One region of the Alkaliphilus metalliredigens QYMF genome, then DNA from elsewhere that is predicted to be linked to it. Evidence: predicted binding sites of a transcription regulator. Region 1 holds the regulator's gene; the other holds the start of a gene.
The links. Region 1 encodes HrcA, which represses chaperone genes, less so after heat shock. Its sites were predicted from a motif close to TTAGCACTCNNNNNNNNNGAGTGCTAA; they were not measured.

Region 1 (5,567 bases):
ATGACTAAATTCGAGGACACCCTTGGGCGTCCTCTATTATTCATTATTTTTCGTCTTCACCTTGGGTTTCTTCATCTTTAACTTCTTCATATTCAGCATCCACAATATTGTCGTCTCCAGCTTGTTCTTGTCCTTCAGCTTCTTGTGCTTGGGCTGCTTGCTCATATAACTTTTGTGAAATTGCATGGAATACAGTATTCACATCTTCAATTGCTTTTTTCATATCCTCTACAATATCAGATTCCACGGCTTTTTTCAACTTTTCTAATTCAGCAGTCACTTTTCCTTCTTCTTCCTTATCGATTTTACCCTCTGATTCCTTTAAGGTTTTTTCGATTTGGTAAACTAAGGAGTCTGCCTGGTTACGCACTTCAATCTTTTCTTTTTGCATCTTATCTTCTTCAGCATGCTCTTCAGCTTCCTTGATTTTCTTCTCTATTTCTTCATCGGAAAGCTTTGTAGAAGCTGTTATTGTAATTTTTTGCTCTTTACCAGTTCCTAAATCCTTGGCCGAAACATTGACAATCCCATTGGCATCAATATCAAAGGTTACCTCAATTTGCGGTATACCTCTATGTGCTGGTGGTATTCCAGATAATTCGAATCTTCCTAGGCTTACGTTGCCTGCTGCCATTTCACGCTCACCTTGTAGCACATGAATGTCTACTGCCGGTTGATTGTCTGCAGCGGTTGAGAATGTTTGGCTTTTCTTTGATGGAATCGTTGTATTTCTTTCAATTAATCTTGTAAATACGCCACCTAGGGTTTCAATTCCTAAGGATAGTGGTGTCACATCTAGTAGTAATACATCCTTCACTTCACCTGTTAAGACTCCTGCTTGGATTGCTGCTCCTACCGCCACACACTCATCTGGATTCACACCCTTATGGGGATCTTGGTTTGTGATCTTCTTAACTGCCTGTTGTACTGCAGGAATACGAGTTGATCCTCCAACTAAGATAATTTTGTTAATATCTGAAGCTGATAATCCAGCATCCTTTAATGCACTTCTCATAGGTCCCATGGTTTTTTCAACTAAGTGAGAAGTAATTTCATCAAACTTAGATCTTGTTATATCCATATTTAAATGCTTAGGTCCTTCATTGGTTGCTGTAATGAAAGGCAGGTTAATGCTTGATGTCATTGTACTAGACAATTCTTGCTTGGCTTTTTCAGATGCTTCTTTTAATCTTTGTAGAGACATTTTATCTTTTCTTAAATCAATACCCTCTTGCTTCTTAAATGCTTCAGCAATGTAATCCATTAGGGCTTGGTCAAAGTCATCTCCACCAAGATTGTTGTTTCCATTTGTGGCTAGTACCTCGAAAACACCATCTCCTAGTTCAAGGATTGATACGTCAAACGTACCACCACCAAGGTCATAGACAAGAATTTTTTGGTGCTCATCAGTTTTGTCTAGTCCATAGGCTAATGAAGCTGCTGTTGGCTCGTTGATAATTCTTCTTACATTTAATCCAGCAATTTTACCTGCATCCTTTGTTGCTTGTCTTTGGCTATCTGTAAAATAAGCCGGAACCGTGATAACAGCATCTGTCACCGCTTCTCCTAAATAGGCCTCTGCATCGGCTTTGATTTTTTGTAAAATCATTGCAGAAATATCCTCTGGCGTATAATTTTTATCGTCAATGGCTACTTTATGATCTGACCCCATATGTGTTTTAATTGAGATAATTGTTTTTTCTGGGTTCACAACTGCTTGTCTTTTTGCAGGCTCCCCTACAATTCTTTCTCCATCCTTACCAAATGCAACAACTGATGGTGTGGTTCGGTTCCCTTCAGAATTTGGAATAACCACTGGTTCTCCGCCTTCTAAAACTGCCACACATGAGTTGGTGGTTCCTAAATCGATTCCTATAACTTTACCCATGTTTACTTCCTCCTTTAAAATCTATCATATTTTTATATTTATTTTATTATTCACTGAGCTACTTTCACCATGGCAGGCCTTAAGACCTTGCTATGGATCATATATCCCTTTTGGAAAACCTCAATGATTTCATCGGTCGGAGCATCTGACTCTTCCTTCATAATTGCATGATGTAAATTCATATCAAATGGCTTACCCAGGGCTTCAATTTCAACAACACCATGTTTCTCAAGGGAATCTTTAAGCTGCTTAAGTACCAGCTCCATCCCATCACATAAGCCCTTGTTTTGCTCCCCATCTACATCGCACGCCAAGGCCTTTTCAAGGTTGTTCACACTATCTAATAGACTTAATGCAAGTTTTTCATTGGCGTATAAATAAATATCATTCTTTTCCTTTTCAACACGCTTTTTATGGTTTGCAAAATCTGCTTGTAACCTTTGTAAGCGATTTAAATAATCTTCACTTTCTTTTTGCTTTGCCTCTAGCTTTGTCTTTAATCCTGCAACACTTTCCACTGATTCCTCTTGTGCATTTTCTGTTTCTTCCTTCATTTCATCAAGGACAGCCTCTAAATCACTTTCGGCAGTTTCCCTCACTTCGGTTTCAGCGGAGGCGGTTGTATCCTGATCCTTCATTTCTTTCTCTTCATGATTCAAAAAATCCACCTACCTTTTGTCATTTCTATTTTTATTTTAGGGTGCTCCTATGTATAAACCGAGACTTAATTATTATGAAGTCTTAGCTTACCTCGAAGATAAAACAAAGAGACAGTGCAAAATGCTTGCGCACTTCGCACCCCTCATTACTTGTATTTACCTTTTAGCACTTCATTAATATATTTATTGACCTGGCCCATGGTACTCATCACATTGGAATAATCCATTCTTGTTGGGCCAATAATACTAACAAATCCAATGACGTCTTCATCAATCTTATAGGTTGCTGTCACTAAGCTGTATTCTTTAGCTTCTTTATAAATATTTTCACTTCCAATGGTGGCATTCATTCCCTTATGACTAGAGGATAGAATCAGTTGACTAATTAGCTCTTTTTCCTCAAGCATTGATAAAAATGATTTGGCCTTAAAAATATCATTAAATTCAGGAAAGTTAAATATATTTGTGGTACCATGCAAGAAAAGTTCAATTTTATCTAGCTCTTCTAATGTTTGGAACATCTTAGGAATCACTGAATCAAAACCATGGCTTAATTGTTCTAATTCATGTGTAAATTCCTCAGTGAATTCTCCTGGAATCCCTTTAATGGCAACTCCCTGAAGCCTTCCGTTGATGACCTCTGAAATCTTACTAATTGCCTCAGCATCTAACCCTTCCGGCACTTGTAATACCGTCTTTTTAATGAGTCCTGTATCGGTTATGATAATTCCCAGAAGATGATGCTCATCCATTGGTATCAATTGAATATGCTTCAACCTAACTTCCTTGATTTGAGGCGCCAAAGCAATGGTTGTATAATTAGTCAGTTGAGATAAAATCTTGGAGCTATATTGTAATAGCTGCTCGATTTCCCCAAAACGATTAAGAAGATCACTTCTAATCTGATCTCGTTGAATCACCATGTTTTTTTCTAGCTGGAGCAAATGATCCACATACAAACGATAGCCTTTATCGGATGGAATCCTACCAGCAGATGTATACGGCTGGATCAGGTACCCCATATCCTCTAAATCAGCCATTTCATTCCGTATGGTCGCTGGGCTGACTTGAAGATCATACTTTTTCGATAGGCTTCTAGAGCCCACAGGCTCTGCTGTATAAATATAGTCTTGTATGATCGCCTGTAATATTTTTAGTTTTCTTTCATTTAGTTGCATCATACCACCCCAGATTATTAGCACTCTATCAAGTCGAGTGCTAACTATTCTGACTATAAAGTATCATTTCATTTGTCATTTGTCAATAGCTTTGTTGAGATTTTACCACAATTTTATCTTTGAGCATAGGATCCACATTTATAATGGATATCATCGCTAATATTGCCTCTTATTCTAGCAGCATTTCTGCAAAAACGATATTAGATAAATCCACGCCTCTTTGGCTCAACCGAATGCGATCACCCTTTATCGTTAAAAGTCCCTGGGAAATTAACTTATTGATCACGTCTCCATAGACATCAAAAACAGAGGATTGAAAGCGCTCGGTAAAGTCATTGATGGAAACACCCTCTAGGAGCCTCAGTCCCAAAAACATCGTTTCGCTGATTTCATCATTTCGAGTGATTAGCTCCTGGGTGTCCAAGGGTTTTTCCCCTATATTAATCTTATTAATATAGATACCAATATGAGATGTATTGGAAAAACGCATTTTTTCAAAATATGAATGTGCCCCCACTCCCAGGCCTAAATAAGGACGATTACGCCAATAAATTTGATTATGCCGACATTCATATTCTGGTTTAGAAAAATTCGAAATTTCATAATGAGTATAGCCCTTTGATTTTAATATCCTGATTGTTTCATGGAACATAGCTAGTTCTAGTTCCTCATCTAGGGTTTTGATCTTTTTATCCTCCACCCATTGATTGAAAGACGTCCCCTCTTCAATAATCAGACCATAGGTCGAAAGATGTGGTACCCCTAAATCAATTATTTCCGTTAAAGAAGCTTTCCATTCATTCATGCTTTGATTAGGCAAGGCAAACATCATATCTACATTGATATTAGAAAATCCCACCCCACGGGCATCTGCTAGATTTTGAATGAAGTCCCCATAGGTGTGGATTCTGCCTAGGGATTTTAGCAGGTGATCCTGACAGGCTTGCAGTCCGATACTTAAGCGATTAATCCCACTATCATAATACCTATGTAATTTGTCCTTAGATAAAAGTCCAGGGTTGGCTTCCATGGAAATCTCTGCCTTAGTATCAATCTCAACATGTCGCCTAATCCATTCCATCAATTCTGCCATGGCTTCTCCAGATAGTATTGAAGGCGTTCCACCACCAAAGAAAATGGTTTTGATTTCATATCCTGTTAAGGCTTCTTTATATAACAACACTTCCTGCTTTAATGCTTCTACATAGGGCCCAATCAAATGTTTTTCCCCACTAAAGGAAGTGAAATCACAGTAATAACACTTCTTTTCACAAAAGGGAATATGGATGTAAAGTCCTATTTCTTTCATAGTTTCACCTTCTTTTATATTCATTTTCATTAAATTCGGACGGGACAACCCCGCCCCTACCGTAAACAAAACTAGTAACATAGCCAAAGCCATCGGTTACTAGTTTGTGTGATTTAAAGTAAATAATCTAGGTGTCTAGCTTCAACACCGACATAAAGGCTTTTTGAGGCACTTCGACACTGCCGACCTGTCTCATTCGTTTTTTACCCTTTTTTTGCTTTTCTAGTAGTTTTTTCTTACGACTAATGTCTCCACCGTAACATTTGGCTAAAACGTCTTTTCTTAGGGCTCTGATGGTTTCTCTAGCAATTATTTTCGTTCCAATTGAGGCTTGTAGTGGCACAGGGAATTGATGTCTTGGTATTTCATCCTTGAGCTTTTCACACATTCCCTTACCACGGGCATAGGCTTTAGACTCATGCACAATAAAGGATAATGCATCCACCTGTTCACTATTAATTAAAATATCCAATTTAACAAGGGTTGAGGGTTTGTACCCCTTCATTTCATAATCTAAGGATCCATATCCCTTA
Region 2 (5,567 bases), 2.2 Mb from region 1:
AATGGCCAGGGGATTTGCTGGAGTAGAAGCATTAAGAAATACATTGGCACATCATTTGTACAATCAATATGTTCTCCAGGAAAATACACTAAGTGACTACGATTTTGAGGTACTAGATAGATCTCATGATCTCCTTGATCGCTTACTTTTGGCATATCACAATATCGAAAACAGATTAGACGAGTTGCAGGATCCTGAAATCAGTGATGGGGGATTAGGTCAAATCGTCAATAATATTGAGGAGATGGCAAAATTATACAGACATAGTCGTAGCCCAAACACACACCTTCAGTATCAAACATATGAAGAAATCGTAGAAATAGCAGAGGAATTTTTACCAATGTTAAAGGAGCATACATTACTAGAAGAAAATCAAGAAGTGAAAATACGAGAGGGTGTTCATTTTTATAAATTAGACTACACTGATGGCGATGAAATTGTGTATACCCTATGGATGGATGCTGTGGATGGAAAGATTAGAAATTATGAGCTAAAGCGTTTAGGCGATAAAAATGAAAATCTGACAAAAATAGAAGCACTACAGATGGCAGAAGAATTTTTAAACACTTTTTATACAGAAAATTTTTTAACGGAAGTATTTGAGATGAAGAATGGACAAGAGGATAAATTGATCTATGCCTTCCGATTTACAGCCATTCGAGAAGATGTAGAGATGATCAGTGATGCCTTAGACATACACATTAATGCGAAAACAGGTGAAATCGTTAAACTTAGTAATGACTTTATAGATTCCAATATACCTTATTACTGGATTGATGTTGCTCCTGAGGAAATCATAGAAAGTGAGGAAGAAAAGGAAGAATTGTCTATAATCGAATATAGAGGAAAGGCTCTTATTCGTTCCTTTGAAACTCGGTATCACCCTAGGGTCGTACACAGCTTTTTAGTCATTGAAAGAGAGCAGCCGATGCTGGCATTCTATGATTTGACCACCGGGAGACGCGTGTATCAGATGCATTACATTTATGAGGCAATGCAGAATGGAAATGGGAATAATGAGGAGAATCGTAATGAAAATTAGAGAGTTTCTTCCAGGGGACAGAGAAGTTATTCAAAGGACTCCATGTGAATATGTTTCGGAAGTATACTTTCACCTTACGAAGGACGGATGGAACTATTTCCTAGAAGAACGGCTATTAGATGAAAAAATACAAAAGGAATACACACCTTACTCAATTGGAAAGAATAATGAAGGGCAAATGACTTTTATTATAGAAGAGCAAGATCAATTAATAGGATACATGGAAATGGCCTATGATCAACATAGGAAGCTTTTGCAAATCTTAAATATCTATGTGACAAAAGAACAGCGTAAAAAAGGCCGAGGAAAGACATTGCTAAAGGCATCTAAGGGATATGCACGCTTTAACAAAGCCCGAGGTATTTTAATGGAAATACCCAATGATAATTATCCAGCTATTCAATTAGCCCTAAAGGCGGGATTTGAATTTACTGGTATTGACGAAATTTGCTACCGGAGAGATGGACACAAATCACAAGAGGTAGGACTTCGCTTTACCTTTCATTTCTAGCGCCAGGATTAAGTAGAGGAGCGCCGAATGAATCTAGATATTGTTTATGAAAAAGATCATGTGATTATTAAAGAAATTCATACATTTGAACCTAAACATACATTTGAATGTGGACAATGCTTTCGTTGGGAACGTGAAGAAGACGGCAGTTATACTGGTGTGGTGTATGATAAAGTGCTCAATGTAAAAAAAATAGGAAATGATGTCATACTTTATCCAACCAATCAATTAGATTTTGAAAACATTTGGATAGAGTATTTTGACTTGCATACGGACTATCAAATGATTCAAGAACATTTACAGGCAATAGATCCCGTGATGAAAAAGGCCATTGGGTTTGGACGTGGGATCCGAATTTTACGACAGGATCCATGGGAAACAATCATTTCCTTTATTATTTCGGCAAACAACAATATACCACGAATTAAAAGGGCAATCGACTTAATGAGCCGAGGATATGGACAGCCTGTTGAAGATTTTAGGGGAGGGGCAAATTATACATTTCCTGATGCAGCTACCCTCTCAAAGAGAACTGTAGAGGAGCTGTTGGCCTGTAATACAGGATATCGGGCACCCTATATTTTGAAAACTGCCCAACAGGTTAGCACTGCAAATATAGAATTTCAAAATCTAAAAAAACTAGATAGAGAGTCCTGTCAAAGGCAATTAATGACATTTAATGGTATTGGTCCAAAGGTGGCTAATTGCGTTCTCTTTTTTTCAATGGGAAAATTTGACGCTTTTCCTGTGGATGTATGGGTGAAACGTGTGATGGAAGCCTTATACTTTGAACAGAAAACCTCCCATGAGAAAATACAAGCCTTTGCTGAAAAAAGCTTTGGTGAGTACGCTGGATATGCTCAACAATATTTGTTTTACTACGCAAGAGAGCTGGGAATTGGGAAATCCAAAGCATAGGAAAGAGTATATACAAAAGAATATAGGGGGACTCAAAATGTTAGGGACGATTTATAATGTAATCGCAATCATTGTAGGGGCTTTGCTGGGTGTAATCTTAAGAAAAGGAATACCAGAGGGACACAAAAAAACAATTATGCAAGGGATCGGCCTCAGTGTAATGGTCATTGGGCTATCAGGTGCCCTGAAAACCGAAAATATCTTGTTGATGGTTTTTAGCATTGTAATTGGTGGCGTCATCGGAGAGGCATTGTGTATTGAAAAAAGGCTAGATGGGGTAGGAGACTGGTTAGAGTCAAAGGTAGGACAAAGAGGTGGTTCCGTTGCAAAGGCATTTGTCACTACAAGCTTGATTTATTGTGTAGGTGCTATGGCAATTGTGGGGGCATTAGAGAGCGGATTGACAGGCAACCATCAAACTCTTTATGCCAAATCATTGATTGACGGTGTTTCTTCTATTATATTTGCATCAACTTTGGGGATTGGTGTTATATTTTCTGCTGTGCCTGTGTTTTTGTATCAAGGGTTTATTGCCACTACAGCGGGATTGATTGAACCATTGCTAACAAATGCAGTGATTAATGAAATGTCTGCCATCGGTGGATTGTTAATTGTGGGAATTGCATTTAATATACTAGAGATCAAAAAAATACATGTGGGGAATCTGCTACCAGCTATTTTTATTCCTATTTTTTATGCAATATTACAACCTTATATGGTGCAGATTTCTTCTGTGGTACAGAATTTGTTCTAGGTCCATAACACTAAGAAAGATTTTATTTAGAAATCTTTCTTAGTGTTTTTTTTCTTTTGTTTTTTGAAATTTTTGTAAAATTTCCGAAAAACAATGATAATCAAAGAAATATTGACATAAAATGATTATATGGGGTGTAATGGGATATAATTACACATAGAGCAACTTGATTCATTATTACATTTTAGATACCATTGTAAATGTAATAATTAGCACTCGACTTTAGTGAGTGCTAATAACAAGTAAATTATAAAATAAAAATAAAATTTTTCTAAGGAGGGTTACTCATGAACATTAAACCATTAGGAGACAAAGTTGTTATTAAAAAGGTTGAAGCTGAAGACAAGACGAAAAGTGGGATTGTACTACCAGGAAGTGCAAAGGAACAACCACAAATGGCGGAGGTTGTTGCAGTAGGACCAGGCGGTGTGGTAGAAGGTAAGGAAATTATTATGGAATTAAAAGTAGGAGATAAAGTTATTTTCTCTAAGTACGCTGGAACAGAAGTGAAGCTTGATGGAGAAGAATACACTATTCTAAGACAAAATGATATTTTAGCAGTTGTAGAATAGACTACATAAAAAGTCAACTCGCTTCAGCAAGCTGAAGCATCGGGCAATATAAAAATGAAATTTTTTTGAGGAGGGTTTTAGTATGGCAAAAGAAATTAGATTTGGAGAAAAAGCACGTCGTTCTTTAGAGGCAGGTGTTAATAAACTAGCAGATACAGTGAAAGTAACATTAGGACCAAAGGGAAGAAATGTTGTTATTGATAAGAAATTTGGTTCTCCACTAATCACAAATGATGGTGTGACCATTGCAAGGGAAATTGAGTTGGAAGATGCCTATGAAAACATGGGGGCACAACTGGTTAAGGAAGTTGCCACTAAAACCAATGATGTTGCTGGAGACGGAACAACAACAGCCACACTATTAGCCCAAGCAATTATTCGTGAAGGCTTAAAGAACGTTGCAGCAGGTGCGAACCCTATGATTATTAAAAAGGGAATCCACAAGGCTGTAGACGCTGCTGTAGCAGAATTAAAGGCAGTTTCTAAGTCCATTGAAAGCAAGGAAGCCATCGCACAGGTGGGTGCTATTTCAGCAGCTGATGAGGAAATTGGACAGTTAATTGCAGATGCAATGGATAAAGTAGGAAAAGATGGTGTCATTACAGTAGAAGAATCTAAATCTATGGGAACGACACTTGATGTTGTAGAAGGAATGCAATTTGACAGAGGATACTTATCTCCATACATGGTAACGGATACTGAAAAGATGGAAGCTGTATTCAATGATGCCTATATACTAGTAACAGATAAAAAGATTTCCAATATCCAAGAAATCTTACCAATTCTTGAGCAAATTGTACAACAGGGTAAAAAGCTTGTGATTATTGCTGAAGATATCGAAGGAGAAGCATTAGCAACATTAGTGGTCAATAAATTAAGAGGTACATTTGAATGTGTTGCTGTTAAGGCACCTGGATTTGGGGATAGACGAAAGTCTATGTTAGATGACATTGCAGTTTTAACTGGGGCAACAGTGATTTCTGAAGAATTAGGCTATGACTTAAAAACAGCTACAGTTGATATGCTAGGAACTGCTAGAACTGTTAAAGTAGACAAAGAAAACACAACAATTGTTGAAGGTGCAGGAAATCAACAACTAATCAAAGATCGTGTATCTCAAATTAAAAAGCAAATTGAAGAAACAACTTCTGATTTTGACAAAGAGAAGCTTCAAGAAAGACTAGCAAAACTTTCTGGTGGCGTAGCTGTTATCCAAGTAGGGGCTGCTACAGAAACAGAATTAAAGGAAAGAAAGCTAAGAATTGAAGATGCTTTAAATGCAACAAGAGCCGCAGTAGAAGAAGGCATTGTAGCAGGTGGTGGTACTGCCCTAGTTAATGTGATACCAGCAGTAGAGGCATTACTAGAAGGATCACAGGGAGATGAAAAGACAGGTATTCAAATCATTAGAAGAGCATTAGAAGAGCCATTGAGACAAATCGCTGAAAATGCTGGATTAGAAGGTTCTGTCATTGTTAATAAAGTGATGAGTTCAGATAAAGGAATTGGATATGACGTATTAAACAATAAGTATGTGAATATGATTGAAGCGGGTATTGTTGACCCAACCAAGGTGACAAGATCAGCTTTACAAAATGCAGCTTCTATCTCAGCCATGCTATTGACAACAGAAAGTGCCGTTGTTGATATTGCATCAGAAGAGCCAGGAATGCCAGGCGGCATGGGTGGTATGGGAGGCATGGGTGGCGGCATGCCAATGATGTAATCACCTACAAAATTAAATAAGTTAAACACTAGCTTTGACGGTAC

Region 2: a site for HrcA is predicted at 3,435-3,461, ahead of groES (co-chaperone GroES). Genes of this name have one in related genera too.

What each region holds. Positions count from the first base shown of each region.
Region 1 covers NC_009633.1:3,080,306-3,085,872, forward strand. Annotated here, with positions in the region: gene dnaK (molecular chaperone DnaK) at 44-1,888, opposite strand; gene grpE (nucleotide exchange factor GrpE) at 1,939-2,547, opposite strand; gene hrcA (heat-inducible transcriptional repressor HrcA) at 2,694-3,728, opposite strand; gene hemW (radical SAM family heme chaperone HemW) at 3,895-5,064, opposite strand; gene lepA (translation elongation factor 4) at 5,162-5,567, opposite strand, start outside.
Region 2 covers NC_009633.1:868,821-874,387, forward strand. Annotated here, with positions in the region: gene AMET_RS04095 (PepSY domain-containing protein) at 1-1,042, shown strand, start outside; gene AMET_RS04100 (GNAT family N-acetyltransferase) at 1,032-1,553, shown strand; gene AMET_RS04105 (DNA-3-methyladenine glycosylase family protein) at 1,581-2,471, shown strand; gene AMET_RS04110 (DUF554 domain-containing protein) at 2,509-3,225, shown strand; gene groES (co-chaperone GroES) at 3,513-3,797, shown strand; gene groL (chaperonin GroEL) at 3,880-5,523, shown strand.